DNA from 2 places in the Caproiciproducens sp. CPB-2 genome. Region 1 is predicted to be linked to the other one. Evidence: riboswitches for the same ligand, from Rfam matches in the RefSeq annotation. Region 1 holds a riboswitch; the other holds the start of a gene.
The links. Region 1 has a riboswitch for thiamine pyrophosphate ahead of thiD (bifunctional hydroxymethylpyrimidine kinase/phosphomethylpyrimidine kinase). Riboswitches for the same ligand answer to the same signal wherever they lie in the genome.

Region 2: another riboswitch for thiamine pyrophosphate. It lies ahead of thiT (energy-coupled thiamine transporter ThiT); the one in region 1 lies ahead of thiD (bifunctional hydroxymethylpyrimidine kinase/phosphomethylpyrimidine kinase).

Annotation. Positions count from the first base shown of each region.
Region 1 is NZ_CP142860.1:2,456,780-2,462,792, forward strand. Features, by position in the region: gene thiM (hydroxyethylthiazole kinase) at 1-33, opposite strand, end outside; gene thiC (phosphomethylpyrimidine synthase ThiC) at 64-1,377, opposite strand; gene thiD (bifunctional hydroxymethylpyrimidine kinase/phosphomethylpyrimidine kinase) at 1,374-2,177, opposite strand; TPP riboswitch at 2,359-2,456, opposite strand; TPP riboswitch at 2,487-2,584, opposite strand; gene VXK30_RS12190 (P-II family nitrogen regulator) at 2,725-3,066, opposite strand; gene VXK30_RS12195 (ammonium transporter) at 3,087-4,322, opposite strand; gene VXK30_RS12200 (hypothetical protein) at 4,638-5,444, shown strand; gene VXK30_RS12205 (RNA-directed DNA polymerase) at 5,601-6,013, shown strand, end outside.
Region 2 is NZ_CP142860.1:3,344,917-3,350,929, forward strand. Features, by position in the region: gene VXK30_RS16640 (heparan-alpha-glucosaminide N-acetyltransferase) at 122-904, opposite strand; gene VXK30_RS16645 (thioesterase family protein) at 1,116-1,499, shown strand; gene VXK30_RS16650 (HAD hydrolase-like protein) at 1,512-2,171, shown strand; TPP riboswitch at 2,229-2,340, shown strand; gene thiT (energy-coupled thiamine transporter ThiT) at 2,422-2,994, shown strand; gene VXK30_RS16660 (TVP38/TMEM64 family protein) at 3,229-4,056, shown strand; gene ilvB (biosynthetic-type acetolactate synthase large subunit) at 4,445-6,013, shown strand, end outside.

The DNA of each region.
Region 1 (6,013 bases):
TGCGTTTGATACTTCTTTGGTGATCTGATTCATTGTTTCATCCTCCGGATATTTATTTCTCTTTTATTTTTCAGAGCAGAATTCTACTTTTTTGCCTTCCAAAATCAGGTTGGTCGTACGGACGGCGCACATTTTTCCGCACATGGAACAGGTGTGGCGGTCGGCGGGAGGGGTGCTTTCAAAGTAGTCCCTTGCCTTCTCCCCGTCTATGGCGACCCGGAACATTTCGTCCCAGTCCATCCTGTGGCGCGCGTGTGCCATCTGATTGTCGAGGTCGCGCGCATGGGGAACGCCTTTCGCGATATCCGCCGCGTGCGCGGCAATTTTGCTGGCGATGATTCCCTCCTTGACATCGTTCAGATCCGGCAGGCGAAGGTGCTCCGCCGGGGTGACGTAGCACAGGAAATCCGCGCCGCTGGCAGCCGCAATCGCTCCGCCGATGGCGGAAGTGATGTGGTCGTAGCCGGGAGCGATGTCGGTGACCAGAGGTCCCAGCACATAGAACGGCGCGTTGTGGCAAAGCCGCTTCTGCAGCGTCATATTGGCCGCGATCTCATTCATGGCCATGTGTCCCGGGCCTTCCACCATGACCTGCACATTCTTTTCCCACGCGTGTCCGGTCAGGTTCCCCAGTTCGATCAGCTCCCCGATCTGCCCCGCGTCGGTGCTGTCGTCCAGGCAGCCGGGACGAAGCGCGTCGCCCAGGCTGATGGTCACGTCGTATTCGCGCAGGATTTCCAGCACTTCGTCATAGTACTCGTAAAACGGGTTCTCATTGCCCGTCATCTCCATCCACGCAAAAAGCAAAGAGCCTCCCCGGGAAACAATGTTCATGATACGGCCCTCCCTGCGGAAGCTCTCCACCGCGCGGCGGTTGATGCCCGCGTGAATCGTCATGAAGTCCACGCCTTCCTTCGCGTGCGCCTCCACCACCTTCAGAAAATCCTTCGCGGAGATTTCCAGCAAATCCTTTTCCAGATACCCGATCGCATCGTACATGGGCACCGTGCCGATCATCGCGGGGGATTTCGCAATCAGCTCCCGCCGGAAGGTATTGGTTTTGCCGTAATTGCTCAGGTCCATGATTGCTTCCGCGCCGAAGCGGAGCGCCATGTCCACCTTCTGCATTTCCACATCGTAATTTTTGCAGTCGCCCGAAATTCCCAGATTGACGTTGATTTTTGTTTTCAGTCCCGCGCCGATTCCTTCCGGGGACAGGGCCGTATGGTGAATATTGGCCGGAATGGCGACCTGCCCGGATGCCACCAGCTCCCGCAGCTTTTCGGGCTCCATGGATTCTTTTTCCGCCACCACGGCCATCTCTTTGGTGACAATGCCCTTTTTGGCCGCTTCCATCTGCGTGTGATATGTTCTCATTGTAATAATCCTCCGTTTTTATATAAATTGTAAAAATGATTGGTCGGGCCGTGACCTTTGCCGACCGGCAGCGCGTGCCGGATGGCTGTGGTAACGTATTCTTTCGCGGCGCCGACGGCCTCGGGAACGTCCATTCCGTTCGCAAGGTTCGCCGCGATGGCGGAGGAAAGGGTACAGCCCGTACCGTGGGTATTTTTTGTGGGAATCCGCTCCGTCCGAAACGGATGGATTTCTTCCCCATCAAACAAAATGTCCACCGCGTCGCCCTCCAGATGCCCGCCTTTGACCAGCACATGCCGGGGGCCCATGCTCCTCAGGACAGCCGCGGCTTTTTCCATATCCCCGACGGTGCGGATTTCCATGCCGGTGATGGCTTCCGCTTCCGGGATATTGGGCGTGAGCAGAAAAGCCTGCGGCAGCATTTCTGCTTTCAGCGTTTCCAGCGCGTCCGGGTGCATCAGGGCGCGGCCGCCCTTCGCGACCATCACCGGGTCCAGCACCACGCCGCCGGGCCGGTAAAAACGCAGCCTTTCCGCGACCGTCTTCATCTGCTCCGCGCCGGAAAGCATGCCGATTTTTACCCCGTCCACCGCGATATCTTCAAACACGGCGTCGATCTGGTCGGCGACAATCTGAGGCGGGATATCCTGAATGGAAATCACGCGGCTGGTGTTTTCCGCCACCACCGAAACAATGACGCTCATGCCAAAGGCCCCGTGCGCGGCAAAGGTTTTCAGGTCGGCCTGGATTCCGGCTCCGCCGCTGCAGTCGGAACCCGCAATGGTCAGTAAATTTTTGATAGCTAACTCCTCCTTCTGAAATAAAAAAATGCCCACCGTCAAGGCGAGCATAAAAGAACCGGATTGTGCTCCCTACGACAGCGTTAACTGACAGGTTCAAAGGGTCAGGTTTTACCTTCTCAACTCGGATGAGTCCCCCCGCGTCTATTTAATTAAAAAAGCGTCCACCCAAACAGGTGAACGCGAATCAGTCAACGTTCCCTACCTCGGTATTAGCCGACAGGTTCAAAGGGTCAGGTTTTACCTTCTCAACTCGGATGAGTCCCCCCGCGTCTATTTAATTAAAAAAGCGTCCACCCAAACAGGTGAACGCGAATCAGTCAACGTTCCCTACCTCGGTATTAGCCGACAGGTTCAAAGGGTCAGGTTTTACCTTCTCAACTCCATGAGTTCCCCCCGTTGTATTTTATTATATACTGTATTGGAATGCCTGTCAATCCGTCTTCCGTCCGTATTTTTCCACGCCGCTTTGGTACAGGGAACACCGTAAACGGAAGGAAACCGGCAGTCCGGCGAATTTTTTATCCCATGGAACCCATTATGAACGCTATTGGATAGCCTCCCTGCCGCGTTCCCCCGTACGGATACGGACGGCGTCGCTGATGTCGGAAATAAAGATTTTTCCGTCGCCGTATTCCCCGGTGTACGCCTTTTCGACGATGCTGTCCACAACCGTATCGGCCTGTTCGTCCAGAACGATCATTTCAATTTTGATTTTCGGCAGGAACTGGCAGTCGACCTCCGTACCCCTTACAAATTCCTTCCAGCCCTTTTGACTGCCGCAGCCCATGACCTGCATAATGCTCAGGCCGTTGAGCTGGAGAGAATCGAGGATTTCTTTGATATCTTCCAGCTGATCCGGACGTATAAACGCTTCAATTTTTTTCATATCTTCACCATTCTCATTTCTTAATCCATCCCGTTAAACGCCGGGTAAGCGGATTCCCCGTGCTGGGAAGCGTCGAGCCCCACATTCTCGTCTTTCTGGGAAACCTTGATGCCGCCCGTAACAGCCGAAGCGATGCTCCCGGCGATCAGGGTACCGACAACCGCGATGACAACGGTGATGGCGATTGCCGCAAGCTGGCGCAGGAACAGGTTCGCATTGCCGAAGATCAGCCCGTTCCACGCCGCCGCGGAATTGATGGATTTCTGCGTAAAAATACCCGTCGCAATACCGCCCCATATTCCGCCGACGCCATGGCACCCGAACACATCCAGCGCGTCGTCATAGCCGAATTTCGGCTTCACAACGGTAATGAAGAAATAGCAGATGGGACTGACCATGGCCCCGATGACCAAAGCCGCCCAGACGGGAACGAAGCCCGCTCCGGGAGTAATCGCCACAAGGCCGATCACCAGTCCGGTGGAAGCGCCCACAATCGTCGGTTTTCCGCTCGTGACCACTTCGATCATCAGCCAGGAAAGCATCGCCGCGGCAGCCGAGGTATTCGTTGTCAGAAAAGCGTGAACGGCAAGCTCGTTCGCTGCTAATGCGCTGCCCGCGTTAAAGCCGAACCAGCCGAACCACAGAAGCGCGGCGCCCATAAAAATCATCGGCGCGTTGTGCGGGCGGTAAGTCGCCTTGCCGTAATTTTTCCTCTTGCCGAGAAAGATGGCAAGGACAAGGGCGCTGACGCCGGAGCTGATATGTACCACGTTGCCCCCCGCAAAATCCACGGAACCGATGTCGAACAGGAACCCTCCGCCCCAGACCATGTGCGCAAGGGGATAGTAGACGATCAGGGACCAGATGGCCGTAAAAACAACGAGAGAGGAAAACTTCATCCTTTCGGCAACCGCGCCGGTCATCAGCGCGGGCGTGATGATGGCAAACATCATCTGGAAAACGGCAAAAGTCAGCGTGTTGGGGTAAGGAAGCGTTGTATCCGTAAAGCCATTAAAATTCATTCCCACCCATTTCAGATTTCCGATGATACCGGCGATATCCCCGCTGAAGGAAAGGGAAAAGCCGACCAGCACCCACAAAACGGAAGCCACCCCCATCAGAACAACCGAAGACATCAACGTATTGATAATATTTTTCCGCTTAACAAAACCGCCGTAAAAAAATGCCAGGCCCGGTGTCATAAGAAGTACCAGAGCTGAGGAGGTCAGCATCCACGCCACATCTCCATGATCCATGTTCAAACCCCTATTCTTTTGTTTTTTGCAGAAAAAATAAAAAGGTCAATAAAGCAATACATGAAAGTAAAGCTTTATTGACCTCATTGCCAATAAGACGCGTCGGCAGGCAGCCTTCTGCTCACGGCCGCCTTTATTACCAAAATATATTAATCTATTTTGGAGCATCTGTCAAGCGGAAAAATTCAAAATCAATCGTTCGAAGATTGTAACATTAAATGCGAAAGGTACATTTCACCAATTCAAAGGTGAAATCGTACCGGACGCATTTATTTTTTTGCCATAGAACAGCCGAAAGCGCAAGGAGGAAGCACGATGAAAGTTGCAACTATACAGGACGCTTGGAAAGAGGTCAACAAGATTTTCCCGACGGATTACGAGAAAGACGAAGATTCAAGCCGCCGCGCCGGATATGACATTTACAGACACCCGACACTTAACTACTATAACCGCATTTGTGATTTAGGTTGCAGGCTGGAAGTTCTCACGGGTGAGTACGGCGAAACCGTAACAAACATTTGGATTGAAGCGGAAGTTGCAGAGGAAAGCAACGAGAGCGGGACGGAAAATGCCGCCGCCCTCCCCGGCTACGGTGAAATGCTTGCCGAAAAAATCAGAACAACGACAACCGACTTTTCAAAGATAACCGACTTTGAAAAATTCCTCCTTGATAGAGGGTGGGCGTTCAAAACCGAAGAAGCGTTGCGGGCGGGATATGACAGGGCTTGGAAATGCTCACGCGGCATTCTTCTTACGGAAGATGAATTTGCCGCAGAAGCAGGAATGGGAATCAGCGATTTTTCACAATGGAGTGAGAACACGGCGGGAGAGGTTTACAACGCGCTTGCGGAGTTTGTAAAGGCTGGAAAACTCACCGCTTCCGAGGTTTACAGGTACGCATACCACAAATGGTGCTTGCGGAAGCCAGAAGCGATTGTTGCATATCAAGAGGGGCGCGACAAGTGGATAGTCAATAATTGCGACACGGAAATATCAGAGGACGAAGCAAAGGTTGCAGTAAATAGCGAATGGGGATTTGAAGCAAGCCGTATTAAGATCATCGGAACGCCCTATCATCAAAGGAAAGTGTATCCCTCCGTCGTGGTGACAGAACGATGGTAAATACAAGATTGGTGAAGCCGCGGGGCGGCTTCCGTCCCGCCGCGGGCGCGTGGCGGGGTCCGATGATAAAGCATTGCAAAGACCACAACGGCGGGAATCCGTCGGGGTGGTCATTTTCATGCAAGGTGGAATCTATACACGGCAAGGAGTTTTTTTATGAAGAACGCAGATTTTGAGCGGGTTTACGATTTCGGCAACCTATACGCCGGATTCCTGAAAGCCCGCCGGGGCAAGCGGGGAAAAGAAAGCGTCGCAAAGTTTGAAGCGAATTTGCTTGAAGCCCTCTGCCTACTTTCGGAATTGCTGAAAACAAAAACCTATAAGCCGTCCGAATATTTCGTGTTTCGGGTATATGAACCGAAAGAGCGAATTGTAATGACGAACGCATTCAAAGACAAGGTTGTTCAGCATTCCCTATGCGATAACATACTTGGACCCGCGTTTGAACGAAGCTTCATGATTGACAATTACGCTTCACAGACCGGGAAAGGCACGCACTACGGACTGTATCGGCTGGAAAATTTCATGCGTTCATATTACTTTGAACGTAAGTCACGCGCGGAACAGAA
Region 2 (6,013 bases), 890 kb from region 1:
TGGGGGAGTCAGATTACTCTCATTTGAATAAGAGCGTCGCCGTAGGCGCCCGCCGACCGCATGGTCCGCTTCCCGACCGGCAGGTCCGCGCCCGGCGCGCCGGAAGGAGTTTCCGGGACCTTCATCCCCAAACCCACTGTACAATGGCGGAAACGGCGTAGCACACCCCGTAAATCACCGGCTGATGAATCACATAAATGATCAGCGCGTACCGCCCCAGCCAGGAAAAAAAAGGCACGCGGGAACGGTACATAAACGCCGGGAACCGCTCCTGCGCGGCAAGCTTGCCTAAAAAGGTACCCGCCGCAAACACAAACATCCACGGGAAAAGCGGGAAATAGTCCGCGCTGCGGAACGTATCGCTGTAAAGGCCGAGCGGCGCCAGCCAGTCGGTATGGTACAGGAAAGGAGACAGCGTCACCCCCCATTCCGGCGAAAGCCCGAGGTACCCCTTGGAAATGCCCATGGTCAAAAGGTACAGCAGCGCGCAGACGGCGACCGCCGCCCACGAGAAGCAAAAGCGGTCGGCAACCGGTTTCAGCAGCCCGTAAAGAATCATGCAGACCGCCAGAAAATGCAGGATGCCGAACACGATCAGCTCATCCGGAAGGACGAACCAGGTCGCCAGGGTGACCACAAGCGCGACCCCCAGCAGCTTGAACCCGCGCGCAAGGTTGGAGTGCGACAGGTTCGAGGAAATGCCGGAAATCAGCATAAACAGCCCGGCGTAAAAAGGCTCCGCGGGCATAAAGAAGTTCAGCAGGAGCATTCCGATTTTCAGGTTGTACAGGTAGGCAAGCGTATAAAAGCCATGGTAAAACACCATGCAGAAAACCGCAAAGCCGCGCAGCTCATCCATAAAATAAATCCGCCTGCGCCCTGCCCCTTTGATTTGATTCGGCATTCGTTCACCCTCCGATTTCGGATTTGCACGGTCAAAACCGGCGTTTCGCATAGGAATGAAAGGGATAACCGCTGAAAGTTCTATCTTTATAAATCCCCCGGATCATGTTATAATATAAACAATGTCGCGCGCCCTGTTTCAGGCCGCACGGAAGCGGGCCTTAGTGAAACCGCTTATTTTTTATTATATCATGGTACGGGAGGTAATTTCAATGAAAGAGACAAAATTGACCCGCGAATACACGGTTACCGAAGATATGCTCGCGGTGAATATCGGCAGCGGCAGCGTCCGTGTTCTTGCCACCCCGATGATCGCCGCTTTTTTTGAGGGTACGGCGGCGCAGCTGGCCCAGACGTATCTTGAAGACATCTACACCACCGTCGGCTCCGTCATCACGGTGAACCACCTGAACCCCACGGCGCCGGGCTGCAAGGTAACGGTCAGCGCGGAACTGACCGAAGCGGAAGGCAGGGTCTACCGGTTTCAGCTCGAAGCCTACGACAACGCCGGCCTGATCGCGACCGGGACCCACGAGCGCGTCAGCGTGAAAAAGGAAAGCTTCGCCGCCAAAGCGGAAGCAAGAAAAAACAAGTAAGGCAGGGTAACGATGAAACCGATTTATGATCTGATTATTTTTGACCTGGACGGCACACTGACCAATTCCGAGCCCGGCATTACCAGCTCGGTAAAATATGCCCTTAAAAAAATGGGGCAGCCGGTGCCCGACATTTCCATCCTGCGCAAATTCATCGGCCCGCCGCAGTGGCACAGCTTTGTCCATTACTGCGGACTGACACAGGAGCAGACCGCGCAGGCGGTCAAAAATTACCGCGAAGTATACGAGGTCTCCGGAGCGTTCCAGAACAAGCCCTACCCCGGCATGATCGATTTTCTGGAGGAGCTGCGGGCGAACGGCGCCACGCTTGCCGTCGCCACCACCAAGCCGGCCAGAATCACCGGCCGCGTACTGGACTATTTTGACATGACAAAATATTTCGCCCACGTTTCCGGCCCGGACGATTCGGAGCGCAGCGGCGACAAGAGCATCCTGATCAACTCCTGTCTGGACGCCTGTCATGTGAAGCCGGACCGCGCCGTCATGGTCGGCGACACGGTGTACGACACGGTGGGCGCACGGAATTCCGGCACCAACTTTATCGGCGTTCTGTACGGCTTCGGCACCAAAGAGGACATGCAAGCGGAAGGCGGCAAAGTTTTTGCCCGCGATATCGACGAGCTGAGAGGCATGCTTCTGAAGGATTCCTGAATCCAACGGAAATCCCCTTGACAAACCGGAAATGTTAGGGTATGCTGAACATAAGAACTGAATATACAGGGGCGCTGAGTAACCTCGGCTGAGATGAAGCGAATCGACGTTTATGTCCCTTAAACCTGATCTGGATAATGCCAGCGTAGGAAAGATGATTTTTTAACGCTCTGTGGCATCACAGGGCGTTTTTATTTTCCTTCAGGTAATTTTTCAATTTCAGTTCCATATAATTGACTGGAGGGTAATTATGAGAAAGAACACGACCGTTATCCTTGTGGAATGCGCGCTGATGATCGCAATGTCCACCGTACTGAGCATGTTCAAGATTTTTGAGCTGCCGCAGGGCGGCTCCGTTACCTGCGCGAGCTTGGTCCCGCTGGTGCTGGTTTCTTACCGGCACGGCCTGAAGTGGGGCATTTCCACCGCGTTTGCGCACAGCCTGCTGCAGATGATTCTCCAGTTCAGTGCGCCGCCGGTAAACACCTTCGGGGCGTTCGCCGGTGTCGTTTTGCTGGACTATGTTCTGGCGTTCACTGTTCTGGGTGCCGCCGCTTTCTTCGGCAAGCCGTTTAAAAACAGGGCTGCCAGCGTCGCCGTCGGCTCCGTCGCCGCTGTGTTTCTGCGGTTTCTCTGCAGCTTTTTGTCCGGCATCCTGATCTGGGGCGGCTACGCGCCGGAAGGCACGCCGGTCTGGATTTATTCCTTAACCTACAACGGCAGCTACATGCTTCCCGAAGCGGTCATCACCGCCGTTGTCTCGGTTATCTTAATCCGGGTTCTTGACCGCGTGGAGCACCGTGCTCCCGGAAACGCATCATGAAACAGGAATCATAACTTAACAGGAAAGCATGAAGCGCGGAGGTTCCGTCCTTCATGCTTTTTTGTATCGCTCCAAGTGTCTTTCCCCCTCCCGTCCCGGAACCCCCTTCCGCATTCGGATTGTTTTCGATTTTCGCTTGCTTTGTGTGCGGGAGGGGGCAGGGGGTGAGTATCTATTTACCATATTTTTGTGGTATACTATTCCATAAGAACCCATGAAACGAGGCTATGCCGGGTGACGATTCTTCGAACAGGGTCAAAAAAGAAAAAAACCGGCCCCCCGCCGGAAATAACCGCCGCCGACCTGCCGGAAACGGCGGGCCCGACGTTCCGCGACCGGCTTTTGGGCGGGGCTGTGCTGCTTGCGGCCACGGGGCTGTTCCTCTGGCTCACGGTCGTTCTGTGCGGACCGCTTTTATCGCTGATCCGGGACCCCGACCGGTTTGAAAGCTTTATCCGCAGCCGGGGCGCGATGGGCCGCGCCGCGTTCCTGGGCATCCAGATTCTGCAGGGCTTTCTCCCCATCCCGCTGGAGCTGACGACCATCGCGGGCGGCTACGCCTTCGGGCGGGTACAGGGCAGCCTGCTGACCCTCTGCTCGGTGATGATCTCCACCACCATCATCTTTTATTTCACCCGGATGTTCGGCCACCGGCTGATCGGCCTGTTCTTCACCCCCGCCCAGCGGAAACACATCCGCTACCTGCGCAGCCCCAAATCGCGCGATACCTTTTACTGGATCGTTTTCCTGATCCCCGGAATGCCCAAGCGCCTGTTCGTGTTTTCCGCCGGCCTTGTGCCGCAGGATTTCGGCAGATTCCTGCTGATTTCCACCCTTGCGCGCACCCCGTCCCTGCTGGCCTGCTCCTTCGGGGGCTGGGCGCTCTTCAGCGGCAATTACACACAGGCCGCCGTCCTCTTTGCGGCGACCGGCGCTTTGAGCGCCGCGGGCTACCTGCTGTACCGCACCGTCGCGAAGCATCCTGATAAAAAGAAGGAGCTTTCTTCCCCGAAAAGCCCGTCGTTCCCCTCTTCCGCCGTGCTGAAAAAGAAAGAACGGTAATTCATCCAATTAAATCGCTAAAACGCTTGACTCATACCGGCAAAAAACTTATAATAACTTAAACACATTCGACGTTGGAAGACCGGGTAATGGACTTGCCTTCCCGTATCCTCCGTCCATGAAAACCACAACCGTATCGTGCCACACAAAGGTACTTTGGGGATACCCCGGGGGTGCAGGGGGATTTTATGGGACCCTCCCGCCGTTACCTTAGAACGACGGGATTAGCGATCCATTCATCTTTTTGCTTGCAGTCGAGTCCGCCGTAGGCGCATCCCGGACCGGCAGGTCCCCGCCCGGCCTGAGGGCAGACCATGCGGTCGGCAAGCAAGAGGAAAACGGCGGCCCAAGCCGCTATAACAAATCAATGATTAAGAGGTGACTGTTTTTGATAAGCGGAGCAGAGATTATGGCGGAATGCCTGAAAAACGAAAACGTGCAGATCGCCTTCGGATATCCCGGAGCAGCGATCTGTCCTTTCCTGGATTACCTATATCGCTCGCCGATCAAAAACGTTCTGGTGCGCGAGGAGCAGAACGCCGCTCACGAGGCCAGCGGATACGCCCGCGCAAGCGGAAAACCCGGCGTCTGCGTCGCGACCAGCGGGCCGGGCGCGACCAACCTGATTACCGGCATCGCGACGGCCTACATGGACTCCATCCCGCTGATCGTCATCACGGGGCAGGTCAGTTCCGAGCTTCTGGGCCGCGACGTGTTCCAGGAGGCGGACATCACCGGCGCCTGCGAGCCGTTCACCAAGCATTCCTATCTGGTGAAAAGCGCCGCGGACCTTCCGCGGATTTTCAAGGAAGCCTTTCATATCGCTTCCACAGGCCGGCCGGGACCGGTTCTGATCGACGTTCCGGTGGACATTCAGGCGGAAGAGGTGCCGGAATTCGTCTACCCGCAGAAGGCGAACATCATCGGGTACAAGCCCCGCACCACGGGACATGCCATGCAGATCAAAAAGGCTCTCTCCGCCATGGCCGAAGCGAAGCGCCCCGTCCTTGTCTGCGGCGGCGGCGTCGTGCTCGCCGGGGCGCGGGACGAGCTGGTCGCCTTCGCACAGAACAGCGGGATCCCGGTGGTTTCCACCATGATGGGCATCGGCGTAGTCCCCATGAACAGCCCGCTGTACCTCGGCATGATCGGGATGCACGGCCACAAAAACGCCAACCGCGCCATGCATGAGGCCGATCTGATCATCCTCTGCGGCGCGAGGGTCGGCGACCGGGCGGTATCCGCGCCGGAACAGATGGGGGAAAAGGCAACCATTATCCATATCGATATCGATCCCGCCGAAATCGGCAAAAATGTGACCGCCCATATCCCCATCGTCGGCGACATCCGGCTGGTGCTGCGCGATTTCATCGAGCAGAGCGCCGTTTCGGTTCCGAAAGAGTGGATCGACGCCGTACTGCGGTATAAAAAAGAATTCGTCCCGGGCGGAGAACCGGACAACAGCAGCGGTTTTGTGGAGCCACGCTCCTTTATGCGCGTGCTTTCCTCACTGATGGAGGAGGACGCCATCCTGACCGCCGACGTCGGCCAGAACCAGATCTGGGCGGCACGCAATTTCAACGTAAAGGAAGGCCGGTTCCTGACCTCCGGCGGACTGGGGACCATGGGCTACGCGCTCCCCGCCGCCATCGGCGCAAAGCTGGCCAAGCCCCGCCGACAGGTGCTGTGCATCTGCGGAGACGGTTCCTTCCAGATGGCCATGTGCGAGCTGGGTACGCTTTGCCAGAACAGCGTCAACATCAAGATCATCGTGATGCAGAACGACCGGCTGGGCATGGTGAAGGAAATACAGGACAACAAGTACGGCAGCCGCTACGCGATGACCCTGCTGCAGGGCAACCCCGATTTCGTGAAGATTGCGGAAGCTTACGGCATTCCCGCGGCGCTGGCCACCTCCAACGAAGAAGCGGAGCGCCTCGCCAGAGAAATGTTCACG